Regions from separate parts of the Beduini sp. genome, predicted to be linked through region 2. Evidence: predicted binding sites of a transcription regulator. Region 2 holds the regulator's gene; each other region holds the start of a gene.

Region 1 (5,498 bases), on a different contig from region 2:
TTTCATATATTCTTAAATCACTCTTAGAAAAGTTGTCAATATTCATTTCCATTTTCAAAAACGGGTCCATAAAACCACCTCTTTTTAATATTGTACTAAAAAGTAAAGGAATAGTATATAAAATTTTGTCTGAGAAGGAAATCAAATTCAATGGTATTACTTTTAAAATAAGATCAATATTCCTTCATTATGTTTTTATTTTCTTTCAGCCTATATTTTATGTCCTTTTTAAGAAACTAAAAGAGTTTCCTTTTATTATTATGAAATACAGCATAATATTTAATCCTAGCTGTCTTGTCACTAATGGAAATATTGATATGATTGTTGCTGTCATTTCGCATTAAAGTAATATTTGTCCTAAAATGCAGCAAAGCAGAAGAACGAACTATTTCATTAAAAACAGTTTTATCATTTTGAATTAAAAGGTGAGATATTTTGAAAATGACTTCTGCTATGAAAAATGGACTGGTAATTTGATAGGTTCCATAACTTAGATACCAATATGGACATTACCTTATTTAAAAATAAAGGATTAGGAAATTTTATTTGTTTTATGATAGAATTAGTAAAAAGGAGGTTACTATGAGACTGTTATTTAAACAAAGACTTTTTTCATGGCTGGATAGTTATGATATATATGGTGAAAATCAACAAGTTTTATATACTGTTGAAGGCAAATTAAGCTGGGGGCATTGCCTTCATATTCATAATGATCATGATGAGCATATTGGGACGATCAAAGAAGAGGTTTTGACTTTCCTGCCTAAGTTTAATATGTATGTTCAAAATCAGTATATCGGGCGTATTTATAAGGAATTTTCTTTTTTCAAGCCTGTTTTTCGCCTTGATTGTAACGATTGGCAGGTTAATGGAGACTTATGGCAATGGGATTATCAGATTACAGATGCCCATTCCCATTTGATTGCGACTGTTTCCAAAGAGGTGTTTCATCTCACGGATACTTATGTGATTGACGTACTGGATCCACAAAATGCATTGTATGTTTTAATGATTGTTTTAGCCATTGATGCGGAAAAATGTTCACGTCGTAATTAAATATAAAAACTTTATTCATAGTTGCCTAGTTGCCGCTATTTCATCACATAAGATCGTATCATTATTCTTTCGTTTGTATTTTGAAGCATTAATGGAACATAACAATTTCATACTGTACTTATGAAAATGGCTGTCTCAACTCATCTTATTGCGTTGTAGCTTGATATAATTAGAATAAGAAAAAGGAGGATTTAAAGGTGAACAGATATGAAGAGGGTTTAAAATTAATTGAGGAAAGCTGCGGAAACGGAAAAGATAATGTTATTGGTCTTGCGACTGTTGCATTGGAATTAAATTCGGATGGAAAACCACGCCCTTGTATTCGTGATGTAGACGCTTATTATGAAAACGGTGTATTTTATGTTTCAACCTGGGGAAAATCCAATAAAATGCAGCAGATTGCACAAAATAATGAAGTAGCCTTTGCAGTGAATTTTGAGGGGATATCAGGAAAAGGGATTGGTGGGAATTTGGGATGGGTTTTAGATCCTAAAAATGCAGATATTAGAATGAAATTGCGTAAAGCGTTCAGTGATTGGTACGATGATGCAAACGATGAAAAAAATGAAAACTGTGTTATTTTAGCGATCTACATCACTCAGGCTGTAATATTTAGAGATCATGGGGCTGTATACTATCATCTTGACTTGGTTAATAAAAAAGAAATCCAAGATACAAATTAAGTTAAATATTTAAATTTATCATTCATCACTATTTTAATAGGCTAGAATGAGAAGATCAGTACTTACAAAATAAGTGCTTTTTTTGTTTGATTTACACCATTAAATCTAAAATATGGTACACTGATGATAGTAATGAAAGAGATAATTATAAATAGATAAATGGAGGATAAATATGGAAGGAGAATTTATAAACTTAATCCCAGAAAATCTGGCGAGTGAACACGTAAGCTGTATCATCCGTACAAAGAAAGTCCATCAGGGCATAGAAGGAAAACGTCAGTGGCTTGCAGATCGGTTGAAAGAAGGACATGTTTTTAGAAAGCTGAATGAGAAGGCGACTGTGTTTATAGAATATGCGCCTTGTGAAACGGCATGGACTCCGATTATAGGTGACAATTACTATTATATGTATTGTTTATGGGTGGATGGCGCTCATAAAGGGAAAGGCTATGCAAGCTCACTGATGGAGTACTGTATAGCGGATGCGAAAGAGAAAGGAAAATCCGGTATCTGCATGCTAGGGGCAAAAAAACAAAAAGGTTGGCTTTCGGATCAGTCCTTTGCGAAAAAATTTGGTTTTCAAGTGGTAGATACGACAGAAAATGGATATGATCTGCTTGCTCTTTCTTTTGATGGAACGTTACCTAAATTTGCACCTAATGCGAAAAAGATGGAAATCGAGAGTAACGAACTGACGATCTATTATGATAAGCAATGTCCTTATATCGATCAATATATTCAAAGGATAAAAAAATATTGTGAACTAGATGAAATACCTGTTAATTGGATTCTAGTAGATACATTGGAAAAAGCCAAGGCATTGCCCTGTGTGTTTAATAATTGGGCAGTCTTTTACAAGGGTAAATTTGAGACAGTCAACTTAGTAGATGCCACGTATATAAAAAGAATAATGAAAAAATAAGAAACATTAGAAATATTTTTGATCTTATCCTAGGTAAATAAGAGTCATGTAGAGAATGAAATAGATATGAAATTTATAAAGGAGATCTTGAATGAAAATTCGATATATAACGCCTGCAGACGATAGGATGGTAATAAGCAAAATATATGCAGAAAGCTGGAGATATGCTTATCAAGGCATGATTCCTCAAGACTATTTGAATTCCCTTTCAGATGGACAATGGATACCCCATTTAGCCAATCCGAACCGAAAGATTTTACTTTGTATGGAAGGTGATATAATGGTTGGAACATGCAGTTTTAGTCACTCTCAATCAGAACAGTTTAAGGGCTGGGGTGAAATTATTTCGATCTATTTATTGCCTGCTTATATGGGTAAAGGATATGGAAAGACACTGATTAATTTTGCATTAAAAGAATTAAAAAGGCTAGGGGATCGTAAGATCTTTTTATGGGTGCTTGAAGAAAACAGGAAAGCAAGATGTTTTTATGAAAAGATAGGATTTAAACCAACTGATGATTATTTAAATGTTGAAATGGGTGGTAAAGAAGTAAGAGAAATCAGATACATCTATGAAGACTGAGAAATTTTAGATCTTAGAAGAGTTTATCGCTGTATAACTCTCTTAGTTGATGAAGATCATGATTATACAAAAAAGAGCTAGAAAATTATATCTCTAGCGCTTTTTACTTTATTCTATTGGAATGTATCTCTTCTGTTCTACTTGTTTTATCGTATCTTTAGGAATTGAAATCTTCAATTCACCATTATCAAATGATGCTTTAATATCTTCTTCTTTAATACTGTCACCAACGTAGAAGTTACGCGTGCAGCTGCCGCTGTAGCGTTCACGTCTAATAACATGTCCTTCTTCATCTTTTTCTTCATTATTAATATCTTTGGATGCATTAATAATTAAATAACCATCTTTTAGTTCCATTTGAATATCTTCCTTTTTATATCCGGGAAGTTCCATGTTCAATAAATAATTTCCATCTTTTTCAACAATATCCGTACGCATATGTTCCGTTGAAACATGCTGGAATGGATCATGGAATAAATCATCAAATAAAGAATCAATTGCAGGTAGGAATTTCATAAAACATCGCCTCTTTCTTTTATAACTTTTCATCAAAATGATTCTCAGTAATAACGCTGGGAAATGAAATATACTACCTCGTTAGGATACCTCTCCTAACTACAATTTTATTATATCATAATTTTTAGCACTGTCAATATTTAAGTGCTAAAAATAAAGCTTTATGTAATAGTTTAAAAAATTATGGGAGTTATTCTACTTGTCTTGTTCAGCATATTTTGTTTGTTAGAATGATGGATTGAAACTACGGAAAAAGTAAGAATGACGTTATTACTAGAGAAAATCTTTTTTTAATTTTTGAAAATTGTACCGCTGTATGAAACATGTTTCATAATTTAAGATATTGATACGAAAGCCTTTAGAATTCGTTATAATAAATTATAAATATACTATGGGAGGAAAGTAAAAAACAAAACTTTAAAAAGAAAATCTGATCTTATGAAGCTGAAATTAAGATACTGGGAACTTCGTATAATCTAAAAATTTTTGTTGGAAGATAATTATCGTGATCGTTGTATCGATTACAGCACTATTCAACACCATTTAAAGTAGAGTCACTATAAATAGACTGAATATCATTTCGCTTTAAGAAAGCTATGCAAATTTAGAACCTCAATGAGAGCTAAGGTTCATGATACAAGAGATAGGGATCAAAATGAGAGTTCCCATGTTTATCAGGGATTGAGGGTGATTGTTTATTGACGGCTAATATTAATTTTATTAGGCGGAAATTTGATACTATATCTATAGGGTACCAGTGACTCTATAAAAATAAAGAGAGAGAGGAATCAAGATGAAACATAGAGGAATTGTAAGTGGATATAAAGGGATGGTTTCTTCCGCCCATACATTAATCTCCGCATCTGGTTTAAAAGTATTAAATCAGGGAGGAAATGCGATGGATGCCTGTATTGCGATGGCTTTGACGAGCGGGGTTGTATTGCCGGATATGTGTGGATTGGGTGGAGATGCTTTCATGCTTTACTATGATGCTAAAACGAAAAAAATTACAGCAATAAACGGTTCCGGAGGAGCACCTGCACATGCAACCTTGGAATATTTTAAAAATAATGGCTATGAAAGAGTTCCGGGAGATGGAATCTTATCAGTAGCTGTACCGGGAGCGGTAGATGTTTATTTTGAATCCTTGAAAAGATACGGGACAATGAGCTTTGAACAGGTAAGTCAAGATGCTGTTGATCTGGCTGAAAACGGTGTTCCCGTATCTGAAAAAGTGGTTAGACACATGCACACAGATTATGATAAAATGTGCAAATTTAAGAATTTAAGTGATATTTTCTTAAATGAAAAGAAGCCATATGAGTTTGGAGATCTTGTTTATAATAAAGATTATGCAGATAGTATTCGCTATTTGCAAAAACATGGGAGAGATGGTTTTTATAAAGGGGAACTAGCTGATAAAATTGTTGAGTATTCTAAGAAAAAAGGCGGTCTATTTGAAAAAGAAGATTTTATTAACTATCATTGTGATATCCTAGAGCCTATTTCAGTAGATTATAGAGGCTACCGTGTTTATCAGACACCACCGGTTTCACAAGGTATTATTCACTTGGAAGAGTTGGCTATTTTAAATCAATTTGAAATGTCAAAATACCAGCCGGACAGCGCTGAAGCGATTCATTTGATGGTCGAAGCAAAAAAGGTTGCCTTCCATGACCGTATGAAATATTTTGGTGATCCTGATTTTGTTACTAACCCAATCGAACAGCTATTAAGT
Region 2 (5,498 bases):
TAACAACAGTGCGATTGAATATGCAGCAGAGATGGGAATGGAACACAATTTAGGCTTAACTTGTGACCCTGTTGGCGGCTATGTCCAGATTCCTTGTATTGAACGCAACGGCTTTGCGGCATTAAGAGCGATGGATGCGGCAGTATACTCAAAACAGCTCGGGTATATCCGTAAAAATAAGATTTCTTTTGATGCAGTGGTAAAAGTCATGTATGAAACCGGAAAAGATCTGAATTCTGCTTATAAAGAAACGTCGCTAGGCGGACTTGCAAGTAATTTTGAATTTGGTGAAGAAGATGAATAAAAAAATAGAATGGTTGGAAAATAATGAAGGGATGGGATTGTATGTCCATATCCCTTTTTGTACGAGCATCTGCACATACTGTGATTTTTCTAAAATGTATTATAAAAAAGAATGGGTGGACCGTTATCTAAAAGCCTTAAAAAAAGAGATTCAACAGTATGATATTAATGTCCCGATTACTACGCTTTATATTGGCGGCGGCACTCCCAGCAGCTTAAATGAGGAACAGCTGGAAAGACTCTTGCTGATATTAAAGCCCTATGCAGGCAGTGCGCTTGAATATACGATTGAAGTCAATCCCGAATCCATGACATATGAAAAGTTATTGCTGTTTAAAACTTATGGGATTAACCGTCTAAGTATTGGTGTTCAGACATTTAATGAAGCAATCTTAAAAAAGATAGGTCGACTGCATCATAATCAGGAGGTTTTTTGGTTGATTTCTCAGGCATGGGAAGTTGGTATAAAAAATATTTCTATCGATTTGATGTATAATCTGCCTTTACAGACAAAAGAAGATATTTTAAAAGATCTGATGATTGTGGAAACATTGCCGATTACCCATCTTTCTTATTACTCTTTAATATTAGAAGAACATACTGTGTTATATAATGAACATTTTGAAGGGATGGACGAGCAGGAAGAATATACGATTACAGAAATAATTCGTGAAAAGCTCGAACAGTTTGGTTTTCATCGCTATGAGATCAGTAATTTTGAAAAAGACGGACATCCATCTTTGCATAACTGTGTCTATTGGTTAAATCAGCATTATTATGGATTTGGTTTAGGTGCACATGGCTATCTTGATAATATACGCTATAATAATACAAAGCAGTTGTCTGCTTATTTAAATGAGGAGTTCTTGCAGACTAAGGAAACGATTGGTCATAAGGAAAGCATATTTGAAGCTTTAATGTTGGGACTGCGTTTGGCTAACGGTATTTCACTTCCTTTATTTAAGCAGCGCTATCAGATCGATTTGCTAACGTATTATCAAGAAAAGCTGCAGCCATTTATCAATCAGGGACTTTTAATCATCGAAGAAAATCATTTGTGTCCAACTAGTAAAGGGATGGATCTGCTTGATTTTATTCTGCTTGAATTAGTCGATTAACTTTTTAATGTTTTTAGCACTAAATTGTTGACAGTGCTAAATAATTATGTATAATATAGTTAGCACATGAAAATGATGAGTGCTAAAAGGTGGTGACATCATGCTTACATCAAGACAAATCACAATATTTAAAGCCATTGTTGATGCGTTCGTAGAAACCGCAGAACCGGTAGGTTCTAAGTATTTATTGGAAAGATATCAACTGCCGTACTCGAGCGCAACGATTCGTAATGAAATGGCAGCTTTGGAGGATTATGGGTATTTAGAAAAAACACATACATCTTCCGGACGTATTCCCAGTGTGGAGGGGTACAAGTATTATGTGGAAACACTGACAGATTTTAAAATCGAGGATACGATTAAAAATCAGATGCAGACAATCTTTAGTGAACGCGGCAGAACTTTAAACGAGGTCGTAAAGGAAAGCTGTGAGATGCTGAGTCAGTTGACGCATTTAACCTCAATTGCATTAGGACCGGATGCCCGGAATGAAAGTTTACAGAATATTACGATCGTTCCAATCTCCAATGAGCGTGTCTCTGTGATTATTGTGACCGATATGGGTCATGTGGAAAATAAGACATTCATCTTAGATGGGACTTATAGCTATGAAGATTTGATCTCTTGTGTAGGTGTCATGAATGAGATGCTGATCGGCACTCCGATCAACCAGGTCATCATTCGTTTAGAAAAGGATGTAAAACCGATCATCTCCAGTCGTATTCAGGAACATGAAGTGCTTTTCAGAGCTTTCTTGGAAGCTTTCGTCAAGTTTGCCAGCAAAGATGTTTATTTCTCTGGTAAAGAGAATATGCTGTATCAGCCTGAATTTAATGATGTCAATAAATTAAGAAGACTTGTCAGTGCCTTTGAAAATTCACAGATGTGGCAAAGCATCGGATTGAGTGAAGAAGAAGGCGTCACTGTTAAAATTGGTCAGCCACTTCCTTTAACAGAATTAGAAGATGTTTCAGTGATTTCCGGATCATTCAAAACCGGCAGTCATTCATCCGGAACTATTTCCGTTATTGGTCCAACAAGAATGCCTTATGAACAGGTTGTTTCTTTAGTGGATTACGTGTCAAAGAATATCGAAGAATTATTCTTTGATGATGACGACGAAGATGATGAATAAGAGGTGAAAGAATGGAAAAAGATAAAGTAGAGCAGGAAGTAAACGAAGAAGTTGAAGAAAATCAAGCTCAGGAACAAGAAGAAACAGTTGAAGAACCAATCACAGAAAAGTCAGTGGAAGAACTTCAACAAGAAAAAATCGCTGAATTAGGTGAAGAAGTAGAAAAATGGAAAACAGATTATTATAAGGTATTTGCCGATATGGAAAACCTTAAAAGACGTCTGCAGAATGAACATGCAAATGCTTTAAAATATATGCTTCAGTCTTTTGCAGAAGATCTGCTGCCCGTTGTGGATAACTTAGAACGTTCACAGAATGTTGCTGAACCAAGTGAAGAATTAAAGAATTTCTTAAAAGGTTATGAAATGATTACCACTCAATTCATTGATGCATTAAAAAAACATGGCATTGAACAGATTGATGTGGAAGGAAAAGAATTCGATCCAAATTTCCATCAGGCAGTTATGATGGTCAATGATGAAAATTATGGTCATAATATGATCGTGGAAGAATTACAAAAAGGATACAAGTTGAAAGATCGCGTGATTCGTGCATCTTTAGTAAAAGTAAATGAGTAATTTTTAGGAGGATAAGAATATGAGCAAAAAAATTATTGGTATTGACTTAGGAACTACTAACTCTTGTGTTAGTATTATGGAAAACGGAGAAGTAAAAGTAATTGCTAACCCAGAAGGAAACAGAACAACACCTTCAGTAGTATCATTTAAAAATGGTGAAATTATTGTTGGGGAAGCTGCTAAACGTCAGGCAGTAACAAACAAAGATACAGTTGCCTCAGTAAAAAGACATATGGGGACTGCCTATAAAGAACATGTCAATGGAAAAGATTATACACCACAAGAAATCTCTGCCATGGTATTGCAGAACTTAAAAGCAACAGCAGAAGCTTATTTAGGGGAAACAGTGACAAGTGCGGTTATTACTGTACCGGCTTATTTCAATGATGCCCAAAGACAAGCAACTAAAGATGCAGGTAAAATTGCCGGATTAGAAGTAGAACGTATTATCAATGAACCAACAGCTGCCGCTTTGGCATTTGGGTTGGATAAATTAGATAAAGAACAAAAAGTTTTGGTTTATGACTTAGGTGGAGGAACATTTGACGTATCTATCCTAGACTTAGCAGACGGTACTTTCGAAGTATTATCAACTGCCGGAGACAATATGTTAGGTGGAGATGACTTCGATAAGAAAATCATGGACTATGTTGTCGCTGAATTTAAAAAGCAAGAAGGTATTGATTTAAGTACAGATAAAATGGCAATGCAGCGTGTAAAAGAAGCAGCTGAAAAAGCGAAAAAAGATGTTTCAGGTGTTATGCAGACACAAATTTCATTACCATTCATCTCAGCTGGAGCAAACGGGCCAGTGCATTTAGAAATGACATTAACTCGTGCTAAATTCGATGAATTAACAAGAGATTTAGTTGAAAGAACTGTAGGACCAGTTAGACGTGCATTAAGCGATGCTGGAGTTACACCTAACGAAATCGATCAAGTATTGTTAGTAGGTGGATCAACACGTATCCCTGCTGTACAGGAAACTGTAAAAAGAGAATTAGGAAAAGAGCCTAATAAATCAGTAAACCCTGATGAAGTTGTTTCTATGGGAGCTGCTATCCAAGGTGGAGTTATTGCCGGAGATGTAAAAGATATCGTATTATTAGACGTTACACCATTATCATTAGGTATTGAAACAATGGGTGGTGTCATGACTGTCTTAATCGAAAGAAATACAACTATTCCAACTACAAAATCACAAATCTTCTCAACTGCTGCTGACAATCAGCCAGCTGTAGACATCAACGTCTTACAAGGTGAACGTAGTATGGCAAAAGACAATAAACAATTAGGTTTATTTAAATTAGATGGTATTGAACCAGCTCCAAGAGGAGTTCCTCAGATCGAAGTAACTTTCAATATCGACGTTAACGGTATCGTAAACGTTAAAGCTAAAGATATGAAATCAAATAAAGAACAATCTATTACAATTCAAAACTCTACTGGATTGAGTGATGAAGAAATTGATAGAATGGTAAAAGAAGCAGAAGCTAATAAAGCAGATGACGAAAAGAAACGTAAAGAAGTAGAAACAAGAAACAAAGCAGAACAAATGATCAATGAAATTGATAAATCACTAGCAGAACAAGGTGATAAGATCGATGAAAAACAAAAAGAAGAAGCAACAAAATTAAGAGATGAGTTAAAAACAGCATTGGATAACAATGATTTAGATACATTGGAAGCTAGAATGAATGAATTAGAACAAATGGCTCAGCAAATGGCATCTTATGCTTACCAACAACAACAGGGTCAAAACCCAACCGATACAAACAGCGGTGGGGCTGATGATGTGGTAGATGCAGATTTTGAAGAAAAGAATTAATGATTTGGCCAAGGGATTTTTCCCTTGGCTAAGATCATAATACGTAAGGATGGTAGCAAATGGCAAAAAGAGATTATTATGAAGTGCTGGGTGTCAGCAAGGATGCAGATGCTCCCACTATAAAAAGAGCGTATCGCAAGCTCGCAAAAACATATCACCCTGATGTTAATAAAGAAGCAGATGCTGAAGAAAAGTTCAAAGAAGTTCAAGAAGCTTACGATGTCTTATCCGATGATAATAAACGTGCTGCTTATGACCGTTACGGACATGCTGCTTTCGATCAAAGCGCAGGTGGCTTCGGCGGTGGATTCCAAGGCGGATTCAGTGGATTTGATGATATGGATCTTGGTGATATTTTCAGTTCATTCTTTGGCGGTGGGGGCGGATCAACGCGTGCGCGTTCAACCGGACCACGTCGTGGACAAGATCGTTACATGCAAGTGGAAATTGACTTCATGGATGCGATTAATGGAAAAACATTGGATTTAAAAATCAATTATGATGAGCAATGTTCTCACTGTCATGGAACCGGTGCG
Region 3 (5,498 bases), on a different contig from region 2:
ATTGCATTCTCCTCCATTATTTTAAAATGTTATATTAAATATTTTAAGCAGTTCCTTTTGTGTAATGTTATACTTTGTAAGGTTCTTTGTATTTCATTAGATTATCATAAATTTCTTCATTCGTTTGGCTTTCATATCATAAACAGCGGTTATTAATTTAAGTGTATCATAGATCCTTAGTAAATTCCATGTTTAGGTCGTTTACTATTTTAAGCAGAAAAAAAGGGAGACAAATCTCCCTTATTGCACCTCAATAACAAACTGACCATTCTCAACATCAATAGCGACTTTAGAATTCGGTACGATTGCTCCTTCGATAATTTTCTTTGCTACCAATGTTTCAATATACGTTTGGATATAACGCTGCAATGGTCTTGCACCATATTGATAATCATAGCCATTATCCATGATAAACTGTTTTGCCTGATCACTGACTGATAATTGAATATTTTGATCACTTAAACGTTTTTCCAATTGATGAATGAATTTATCAATTACTTTATAGATGACGCTTTGATCTAATGAATTAAAGAGTACGATCTCATCAATACGATTCAGCAATTCAGGTTTGAAGTAAGACCTTAACTCACCCATCACTAAATCTTGATTTTCTTTTGTATTTCCGTCTAATAAATAATTTGAACCAATATTTGATGTCATGATAATGATTGTATTTTTGAAGCTGACTACTTTTCCTTTTGAATCGGTAATACGTCCGTCATCTAATACCTGAAGTAAAATATTGAATACATCCGGATGGGCTTTTTCGATTTCATCCAGCAAGACGATGGAATAAGGATTGCGGCGTACCGCCTCGGTTAATTGTCCGCCTTCTTCGTATCCTACATATCCTGGAGGTGCTCCTAATAAACGAGAGACGCTGTATTTCTCCATATATTCAGACATATCAATTCGTACAATATGTTTTTCACTGTCAAACAACTGTTCTGCCAATGCTTTAGCGACTTCTGTTTTTCCTACCCCAGTTGGTCCTAAGAACAAGAAGGATCCAATCGGTTTGCTTTCATCACGAATCCCCGCTCTTGAACGCAGGATAGCATTGGTTACTTTCTCTAAAGCCTGATCCTGACCGATAACACGCTGTGCAAGCACTTCACCTAATGTCAGTATCTTTTCTCTTTCAGACTGCTGCAATTTGCTGACTGGAATATGTGTCCATTTTGAAATAACTTCCGCTACCGTTTCTTCGGTTACTTTTTCTTGTAGTAAGTAGTCCTCTTTATTGGTACTTTCTAAAGCTTCGATTTTCTTTTCAATCGCTGGCAGCTCTTCGTATTTGATACGTGATGCTTTTTCAAAATCAGATTCCAGTTCATACTGTTCCTGCTGCAGCTGAAGTTTAGAACGTTGATCCTTTAATGCCTTCGCTTCTTCAAGCTGTTTCTTTTCTTCCTGCCATTTTGACAACAGTACTTTCTCTTTTTCATCCAATGAAGCGATCTTTTGTTTAATATCGTCCAAACGTTCTTTGTTTTTTTCACTCGTATCTTTTTCAATAGATATTCTTTCCATCTCTAAACGGTTCTTTTCACGGGTAATCGTATCTAATTCCTGCGGCAGAGAATCGATTTCCATACGGATCGTTGCACAAGCCTCATCAATAAGATCAATCGCTTTATCCGGTAGGAAACGATCTGTGATATAACGTTCTGACAGATTGGCTGCGGCAACTAATGAACTATCACTGATCTGAACTCCGTGATGCGTTTCAAAACCATTTTTAAGTCCTCTTAAAATAGCAATCGTGTCATCAATGCCAGGTTCATCTACCATTACCTTTTGGAAACGTCTTTCCAAAGCAGCATCCTTTTCTATATACATACGATATTCATCCAATGTAGTTGCCCCGATACAATGCAGTTCTCCTCTTGCAAGCATTGGTTTTAATAGGTTGGCTGCATCCATAGCACCATCGGTCTTACCGGCACCAACTAACTGATGAATTTCATCAATAAACAAAATGATGTTTCCCTCAGCTTTTTGAATTTCATTTAAAACAGCTTTTAATCTCTCTTCAAACTCACCGCGATATTTTGCTCCGGCTACCAAAGCTCCTAAATCCAATTCATAAACCGTCTTATTTTGTAATGAAATAGGTACGTCATTTTTATAAATACGCCAAGCTAACCCTTCAACAATGGCAGTTTTACCTACCCCAGGTTCACCGATCAAAATTGGATTGTTTTTAGTTTTACGTGATAATATTTGGATCACACGACGAATTTCTTCATCACGCCCGATAATAACATCGATCTTTCCATCTTTTACTTCTGAAGTAAGATCACGTCCATATTTGGTTAATACTTCATATTGATTTTCTGGGTTTTGATTATTCACTGTATTTGTCCCCCTTATCTCTTTAATTGCCTTCAATACTTCGGCTTTATCCATTTTCGTTTCTTCTAAGAACTCTTTTACAGTATGTGACTGAGTATCATATAATGCAATAATAATATGTTCAACAGACAGATATTCATCTTTCAATTGGTTCTGCACTTTCAATGCATTTTGAAATAATGTATTTAAATCATAAGAAATCCGCATCTCTTCCTGAGTTGTCCGAACCTGTGGCAGCAGCTTCAATTTCTGATCCAAGTAAGCCATAGCTAAATTCTTATCTAAGTTCAGCTTTTCAAAAATACGTGGCAGCATACCGCTGCTATCTTCCAATAATACTTTTAGTAAATGTAAGATATCGACAATTTGATTCGATGAATTCAAGGCTAACTGAAAAGCCTTCGAAACAGCTTCCTGCATCTTATGCGTCATTTTTTCTATATCCATGTTATCACTCCTTAGCACTCTTTTATCCTAAGTGCTAATTTTATTATAGCACTATTCTTAGCACTGTCAATAGGAAAGTGCTAAAATATCTAATATTACATATTTAGCATGGGCAGAAATAAATGAATCATTCCCAAAACAAAAAAAGAATGCAGCGCATTCTATTTTACCGGATAATATTGATCGATCAATTCCTGTGCTACTGATTTTGAAAATTCAGACAAAGCACACAAACACAACACCATGACTAAGCGATCCTCATCTTGAGCCAAGTTTAACTTTTCATCTCTTAAAATAGTATCAATAGCAACAGCCATGACTTCTTTTTTATCCTCTTTCAATTCTAAATAATGATCATATATATGACTTAAATCGACATTATTCTCATCGGACAGCTTATATATTGGTTGTAGGATCCGCTTAATCTCTTCTATTGACAGCGTATTCTTTAAAGAATAGATAATCAGCATCTGAATAATGTGATCTTTAGAATATTTTTTTCCTTTAATAGGTTTTAAAATTCCCTGTTTACTATAGTTATTCACCATAGTCTTCGTTAAAATCTTATCTTTTTCATTTCTTTTATTATTGCCTAGTTCCTGATCCAGCAAAGTAATGATCTGATCGATATAAAGATCTAATGAAGGAATTGCATCCGCATGCACATCACTTCTCTGTAAGATTTTATGTACGATTTCAGTAAATCCATCTGTCATTGTTTTGCCCTCCCTATGTACATTCTATATTAAACAGTTTTTAAAATCAATATTTTAATTGACTAATACACATATGATGATATAATAACTTCATAAAGTAGTTCTGAAAACTACATTCATTTATTTAAGGGGGATTATTTTATGAAATTTTATGATCGGGCACAGGATCCCATTAGTTTTTTAACCCATTTTATAGGAGCGATTTTTGCCGTAGTGGGAACAGCGGTCGTCGTTATCAGTCAATGGCTGCGTCATGGATCGTTATCTTCAATCCTGTCCGTTCTCGTCTTTGGCTTATCTATGATGGCACTTTACAGTGCCAGCAGTATTTATCACTATGTAAGAGAAGATGCGCCTTCTAAATTACGTTTAAGAAAACTTGATCATGCGATGATTTACATCCTCATTGTAGGTTCTTATACGCCACTCTGCTTAGCCTATATGGATGATCCGCGATTATTTCTAGGAGTGATTTGGTCTGTCGCCATCCTTGGCATTATTATTAAAATGATTTGGATGGATGCTCCGCGCTGGCTGTCAACCGTATTTTATTTAGGCTTAGGCTGGTCGATCTTGTTTGATGTCAGCATTTTAACTTCAATGAGTACCGCCTGTGTCACACTGATTGCCATCGGAGGCATCAGCTATAGCATCGGAGCTATTATTTATATTATTAAAAAACCAAACTTTACAGAACGTTTTGGGTTTCATGAGTTATTTCATATATTCATTATGATTGGCACTTTCTTTCATTTCATTGCCATTGCATTATACATTTAAACACCTGCGGGTGTTTTTTATTTTAAACTAATTACAACTCAGACCAATAAAAAAAGACAAGTATTTAGCTCGTCATTCATTTATTCCTTTACAGATCTTTTTAGTCCTTGATCCCGATAGGTCGTATCGTTTAATGCTTTTAAATGATATTCACCATCATATTCAATAATGGTTACCGAACAATTTTCAATACCACGATCTAATAATTCGATATTAAAATCCTGGGGCACCATTTCCTTTAGAATTGCCATAATAGTTAAACCATGTGTCGTTACTAAGACATTGCCATTTTCATGAAGCGATGTGATTTCATCAAAGAAAGAACGGACTCTTTCACGTACCATCGTTTCATTTTCACCGCCGTCTTTTACCCAGCCTATTTTAATCGCGGTTTCAAAATCCCCGTTAAAAGGCTTCATCAGCACTTCGTTTTTTTCCCCCTCCAGCATGCCAAAATTAAATTCCTTTAGGCGTTTATCAATCGTTAAAGGAATTTTCCGATTTTGAATAATAGCATTAGCGGTATCATATGCACGTTCACTGATGGAGGTGTATGCATGACTAAACAAAACATCATGCAATCCTATCCCGGCACCGATTGCCTGATTGATTCCGGTCTGAGTTAAAGGTGAATCACACCATCCCTGTACCATATCTTTTTGATTAAAAATAGTTTGTCCATGACGAACAATATAAAAGCTTATCATATCTTTCCTCCTAAAAAAGAGAACGATGCGTTCTCTTTTGTGTTTATGCTGAAAATTTAGTTAGAATCCATAAACAAATTAAAACAACACCAAACAATGCCCATTTGATTCTGTCGCTTTTGCTCATTAATTCTTTCTTTTTCGTTTTTTCTTCAAATTCTTCATGATTCTGCTTACGTATTTCATTACGTTTTTCTCTTTTTGTTGCCAAACTATATTCCCCCTTTATTATTCGACTGCACAACAATCACATCATTTGTTATTTCTATTTCACAAGTCTCGTTACATATCTCATTGGAAACACATAACGGATCATTGTTTTTCAACAAATACTGATCTAACGGATAAACGCATCCTTTAATTGTAATATAGGTATCCTGATCTGTAAAAAAAGATAGATAGCGATACCCCTGTTTATGTATGCAGTGTTTGCCTGCTTTTAATAAATAAATCTTATTTTGTTCATCCAAGATAGTTAAAGAATGATCCC
Region 4 (5,498 bases), on a different contig from region 2:
GATTTTTGCCATAATTTTTCCGGCATAACCACGTCCATTAAACTGAGGTAAAACAAAAAGTTTATGGATATAATAGGCATTATCCTGATTTTCTTCTTGAGTCCAGTAAGAATAGTCTTTCTCTAACAAGAGAAAACCGCCGATCACATGTTCATCTTCATAAACAAGATAGGTTTCATATGTATCATAGACTTCCCCTAATCCTTGGATAGTCAATGATTCATCACTCCACATTTTTTGCGGCAGACTGTCATTTTTTATTTTAATATAATTTAAAAAAGATTCAGGGGAAGCTAATTTAACGATCTCCATGGTTTTCCTCCTTCTCTTTTCTTAACAGATCATCAATACATTCACTGACACTGCCGACAAAATGATTGACATGTTTCTTTAATGCCGGTTCGATATGATCAAAAGAGTAAGCATGATCAGTAATATCAAACATAGAAACATCATTCATAGAGTCTCCGATTACTGCAATATCCTCTTTGTTAAGATTGAAATGTTCAGCGATCATCAATACACCTTTTCCTTTTGAACACCCTTTTGTTACCACATCGACATTGATTGTATTGCGGTAAGCTATGATTTCATCAGAAAAATGGGCATTGATAAAATCAACTGCCTCCTGAGCCTGATCTTCTTCTCCCTCCATAAACTTAATCGCCATAAAAGCATAATCGACATCTTCTAGTTCACTGATATCTTCAATCAGCCTAAATGCTCGATTGGAAACAGTGCGGTGAATCACAACCGCTCCCTGTTCCGTAAAGAACATATATTCCTTTGGACAGCGGGTAGCATTATAGATACGTGTCACAATATCTTTATTTAAAGGACGGTCAAAAAGGACCTGACCATTTTTGCCAATGAGTTTTGAACCACTGGCTAATACCAAGAAATCCAAATGAATGCCATAAGGATCAGTGACATGCAGAATTCCTTCTAAGTTACGCCCGGTTGACATTCCAAATAGGTTACCTGCCTCTTGAAATTCTTTAATTTTTTTAATATCACTTTCTTTGATTTCATTATTAAAGGCTAATGTACCATCAAAATCACTTGCTAAAAGTTTCATTTTATACCTCCATACCTGCTCATTTTATCATTTATTTCGTATGAGAGGATAGGAGTATCAAAAAATGAAAAAAAGTTTAGCTATATCGCTAAACCATTGAGACGATCTTTTTGCGTTTTATATTGATACAGGTAAATAGCACATAAACATTCTTTAGAGAACATCGGCATAATCCAATTCGATTCCCACAATGTGTTATCAACCAGTTTTAAGTATATGAAGCAAATCAATTCCTCAGTACCTAAATCGGTTAAGAACTTTGTTAAACGAGTGACTGAATAACCTTTTGTCTGAAAGATGTCGCAGCATTCTTTCAAGGTTTTTTCAAAATTTTCGACGATCGTTTCATTTATATCATTAAATCGATAGATCTGATAAGGATCTATTTTATATAATTCAGCCAAAATGTCTAAAATGATTAATGTATAGTCGGGAATATCTAAAGTGAGTTTATTGACATGCTCCAGCAAAAGGTGAGTAAACGGCATAATGTCAAAGATTCGTATGTGCTTTTTTATTGATTCACGGTTGATCTTTGCTTCATAGCCAAGAATGCTGTAGTAGATATGCTGACACAGCGTTTCATCAATCTCCGGATATAAGGTATACTTGAATCCCAAATAACGACCATAAGCCTTCATCGTGTCATAATATCCCATAAGTCGTCGGTGAGCCAATACATCACCATCAAAATCAAGGAATCCGCCGTTATCATTTAAGGGAGCAATATATTTAATATTAGGGCGATGTGTGTATTCTTCGTGAGTAAATGTTTTGACATTCAATTCTACAGCAATAATTTCCGTAGCCCCCATCTTAAAAGCAAGATGAATAGGCAGATTATCATAGTATCCGCCGTCGATATAGCCCTGATTATTGAAATAATGAATTGGGAATGCCGGGAAACAGGAAGCAGAGGCAATGAGGTAATCCGCTAGTTGTCCCTGCGGAATTTTTTTCTTAGTAATTTCAATCGGTTTAAGAGAAGGGTATTCCACCGTAACTAAACCAAAATCAACATTTGACTGATTTAGTCTGTCCTGATCGGCAAGACGATGCACCATATTGATTAATGGTTCAATATTAGCTCCTTTAGAATTAATATACGATTTAAAGAAGGGAATGATCAAGTTTGTATTGGAAATAAGTGAATCTAAAGAAAAATCGGTACTAAATCCATCTTTTACCACTTGATCGATCGTCATGTTCTGCCATAAATCAAGCAATGCATTATAATCTTTTTGAGCGATCATACACCCATTCAGAGCGCCAATCGAACTTCCGGTGACAATATCCGGATAAATCCCTAATTCGTCCATGGCTTTAAGAAAACCGGCTTCATAAGCGCCTTTTGCCCCACCACCGGATAATACGAATGCTCTTTTCATAAAATCAACTCCTTAATTACATTATACTACAAATAGAATGAAATTATTTCCCAAATTCATTTCAATATCTTAACCCGATAATTATCTTCACGTGTCTATTGACAAATGGTATAATTCAACTATTTAAAATCGGTCTAAAACAAATATTGAAGGATGGCATGTTGTTGGTTTTTATCCCTGCTCCTTTTTTAATAGGATTGTTTTCCAGGTGCGGTATTCCTTATATAATCAATGGCTGATTCAACAATTTTCGATAAGTCTCTGGTATGGAATGATCGATGGCATACTGATCTGTTTAAGTCTAATGTTTGCAGCCATGATCTTTTTAGAAGAAAGGGATGAAAGGACCAATGTTTTTTAATAGATTACATCGGCAGAAGGCTATTCTTACTTATGTGCATGCATTGGGTTGCTAATGCGGTGGCATTTCTATTGTTTTCAATATCTCAGATTTATTGGTTGAGGTTATTTTTTTAGTGTCGTAATCGGCAGTTTGACAGGAATCTTTTTAGCGATGATGTTCGTTTCTTTGGTAAATAATAGGGTTAAGGAGCTTGCTTTTTCAAAATGGAAGGGAATCCGCTTCATAAGTCTTATTTTAATCTAGGTTATCTTAGTCTTTTATTCTTTTCTAATGGTATCTCTTTCCTCTTTTTGGATTGGAAAGCTGTTAAAAGAGGGGGGTAGATTTTTTCGTTTATATGTGAACTTCTGTGTGGATTTCGTTTTTCACAAGAAGATTTATTAAAAAAATCTGAAATATTAGCACTCAATACTTGACGGTGCTAACAAGATGTATTAAAATAGCTTTAGCACATGTGATAAAAGAGTGCTAGGAGGATAATAGATATGAGTAAAAAACAATTTAAAGCCGAATCAAAACGCTTATTAGATCTAATGATCAACTCTATTTATACGCATAAAGAAATCTTTTTAAGGGAGTTAATTTCAAATGCCTCAGATGCATCTGATAAACTGTATTATAAAGCCTTAACAGAAAACTTATCTGACATCAGCAAAGAAGATTTAAAGATTGAAATTAAAATCGATAAGAATGAACGCAGTTTAACTCTGATCGATCATGGGATTGGGATGAGCAAGGAAGAGTTAGAAGAAAACCTTGGAACCATTGCTAAGAGCGGATCATTATCATTCAAAGAAGAACTTAAAAAATCGGAAGAAAACAACAGTGATGTAGATATTATCGGACAATTTGGAGTAGGATTCTATGCTGCTTTTATGGTAGCCAGCAAAGTTACTGTCTTATCTAAAAAATACGGAGAAGAGGAAGCCTACTTATGGAGCAGTGAAGGAGAAGAAGGTTACTCTTTAGAAAAATCAATGAAGAGTGAACATGGAACAACGATCACTTTATACTTGAAGTCAAATACGGATGATGAAAACTATGATGAATACTTAGATGAATATACATTACAGTCATTAATCAAGAAATATTCGGATTATGTACGTTATCCGATCATGATGGATATGACGACATCTAAAAAGAAAGAAGACAGTGATGAATATGAAGATATCATTGAGACAAAGACATTGAATTCAATGGTACCTTTATGGAAACGCAGTAAATCTGATATTAGTGCAGAAGAATATAATGAGTTTTATAAAGACAAATTTAATGATTATACAGATCCGTTAAAAGTGATTCATACAAGTGTAGAAGGAAATGTTTCGTTTGATGCTTTATTGTTCATTCCTTCAAAAGCACCAATGAATTATTATTCACAGGATTATGAAAAAGGATTGCAGCTTTATTCAAGAGGAGTATTCATCATGGATAAAGCCAGTGAGCTGATTCCTGAACACTTCCGTTTTGTGAAGGGGTTAGTGGATTCTCAGGATTTATCTTTAAATATTTCTCGTGAGATGCTTCAGCATGATCGTCAATTAAAAGTGATTGAAGGACGTATTGAAAAGAAGATCAAATCAGAGCTTGCCAATATGCTTAAAAATGACCGTGAACAGTATGAAGAATTCTATAAAAACTTTGGGTTGCAGTTAAAATATGGCATCTATCAGTCTTATGGAATGAAAAAAGACTTACTGCAGGATTTATTGATGTATTATTCTGCTAATGAAGGAAAGATGATCACTTTAAAAGAATATGTTGAAAACATGTTAGAAGATCAAAAACATATTTATTTTGCTTCTGGTGAGTCTATTGAAAAAATCTCTAAATTACCACAATGTGAATTATTGAAAGATAAAGGCTATGATCTTTTATACATGGTCGATAATGTAGATGAATTCTGTATTCAGATGATGCATGAATTTGAAGAAAAAACTTTTAAAAACATTGCTCAGGGAGATTTAGACTTAGAAACTGAGGAAGAAAAGAAGGAATTAGAAAAGCAAAACGAAGAAAATAAAGAAATGCTGGAATCAATCAAAACAGCTTTAGGAGATAAAGTTGTTGATGTTAAAGTGTCTTCACGCTTGAAATCACATCCGGTTTGCTTAGTCAGCAGTGATGGTATCTCATTCGAGATGGAAAAAGTATTGTCACAAATGCCAGGGCAGGAAGATATGCCGATGAAAGCTGGAAAGATTTTGGAAATTAACCCTAGCCATCCTATTTTCAATGCTTTGCAGGAAATCAAAGATGAAGATCAAATCAAGGATTATTCACAGTTATTATATGATCAGGCATTATTAATCGAAGGATTTGATGTGGAGGATCCAATCGAATTTTCTAACAAGATTTGTGAATTAATGATTAAAGCAAAAGTTGCACAGTAAAAAACCTACCATTTATAGAAAAGTGTGCTATAATGTTTCCAGGAGATTTTAAGGAGGATAAACACATGAGATCTAAATTATTTAAAGTGGCTTCAATTGGAATCACAACGATGATTGGTGCATTTTTATCTATTAAATATCTTGAAAACGAAATGGATAAATGCTTTAACGAAAGAAGAAATTCAGGTGAATAGATAAATAAAGGACTGTAACCCATTACATTTGGGGAAGTCCTTTTTTATTACATTGCAAGGGGGAGGAAAAGAGATGGATCA

Evidence for each region. Region 2 encodes HrcA, which represses chaperone genes, less so after heat shock. Its sites were predicted from a motif close to TTTTAGCACTNNNNNNNNNNNAGTGCTAAAA; they were not measured.
Region 1: ACLRVU_RS11065 (Hsp20/alpha crystallin family protein) is a predicted target of HrcA. The motif match lies at 3,883-3,913, and genes of this name have one in related genera.
Region 3: ACLRVU_RS03185 (ATP-dependent Clp protease ATP-binding subunit) is a predicted target of HrcA. The motif match lies at 2,861-2,891, and genes of this name have one in related genera.
Region 4: htpG (molecular chaperone HtpG) is a predicted target of HrcA. The motif match lies at 3,227-3,257, and genes of this name have one in related genera.

Annotation. Positions count from the first base shown of each region.
Region 1 covers NZ_JBKTEM010000008.1:42,383-47,880, forward strand. The annotation lists gene ACLRVU_RS11040 (MurR/RpiR family transcriptional regulator) at 1-70, opposite strand, end outside; gene ACLRVU_RS11045 (LURP-one-related/scramblase family protein) at 583-1,056, shown strand; gene ACLRVU_RS11050 (pyridoxamine 5'-phosphate oxidase family protein) at 1,254-1,739, shown strand; gene ACLRVU_RS11055 (GNAT family N-acetyltransferase) at 1,912-2,661, shown strand; gene ACLRVU_RS11060 (N-acetyltransferase family protein) at 2,753-3,244, shown strand; gene ACLRVU_RS11065 (Hsp20/alpha crystallin family protein) at 3,353-3,760, opposite strand; gene ggt (gamma-glutamyltransferase) at 4,554-5,498, shown strand, end outside.
Region 2 covers NZ_JBKTEM010000004.1:135,518-141,015, reverse strand. The annotation lists gene ACLRVU_RS08955 (L-serine ammonia-lyase, iron-sulfur-dependent, subunit alpha) at 1-304, shown strand, start outside; gene hemW (radical SAM family heme chaperone HemW) at 297-1,421, shown strand; gene hrcA (heat-inducible transcriptional repressor HrcA) at 1,522-2,556, shown strand; gene grpE (nucleotide exchange factor GrpE) at 2,568-3,134, shown strand; gene dnaK (molecular chaperone DnaK) at 3,154-4,962, shown strand; gene dnaJ (molecular chaperone DnaJ) at 5,022-5,498, shown strand, end outside.
Region 3 covers NZ_JBKTEM010000001.1:619,217-624,714, forward strand. The annotation lists gene ACLRVU_RS03180 (nuclear transport factor 2 family protein) at 1-2, opposite strand, end outside; gene ACLRVU_RS03185 (ATP-dependent Clp protease ATP-binding subunit) at 241-2,805, opposite strand; gene ACLRVU_RS03190 (DUF1836 domain-containing protein) at 2,967-3,521, opposite strand; gene trhA (PAQR family membrane homeostasis protein TrhA) at 3,663-4,301, shown strand; gene ACLRVU_RS03200 (histidine phosphatase family protein) at 4,382-5,008, opposite strand; gene ACLRVU_RS03205 (hypothetical protein) at 5,052-5,219, opposite strand; gene ACLRVU_RS03210 (thiamine diphosphokinase) at 5,221-5,498, opposite strand, start outside.
Region 4 covers NZ_JBKTEM010000005.1:6,876-12,373, forward strand. The annotation lists gene ACLRVU_RS09100 (GNAT family N-acetyltransferase) at 1-312, opposite strand, end outside; gene ACLRVU_RS09105 (HAD-IIB family hydrolase) at 299-1,078, opposite strand; gene ACLRVU_RS09110 (patatin-like phospholipase family protein) at 1,159-2,466, opposite strand; gene htpG (molecular chaperone HtpG) at 3,316-5,223, shown strand; gene ACLRVU_RS09120 (hypothetical protein) at 5,289-5,417, shown strand; gene ACLRVU_RS09125 (lactate utilization protein) at 5,491-5,498, shown strand, end outside.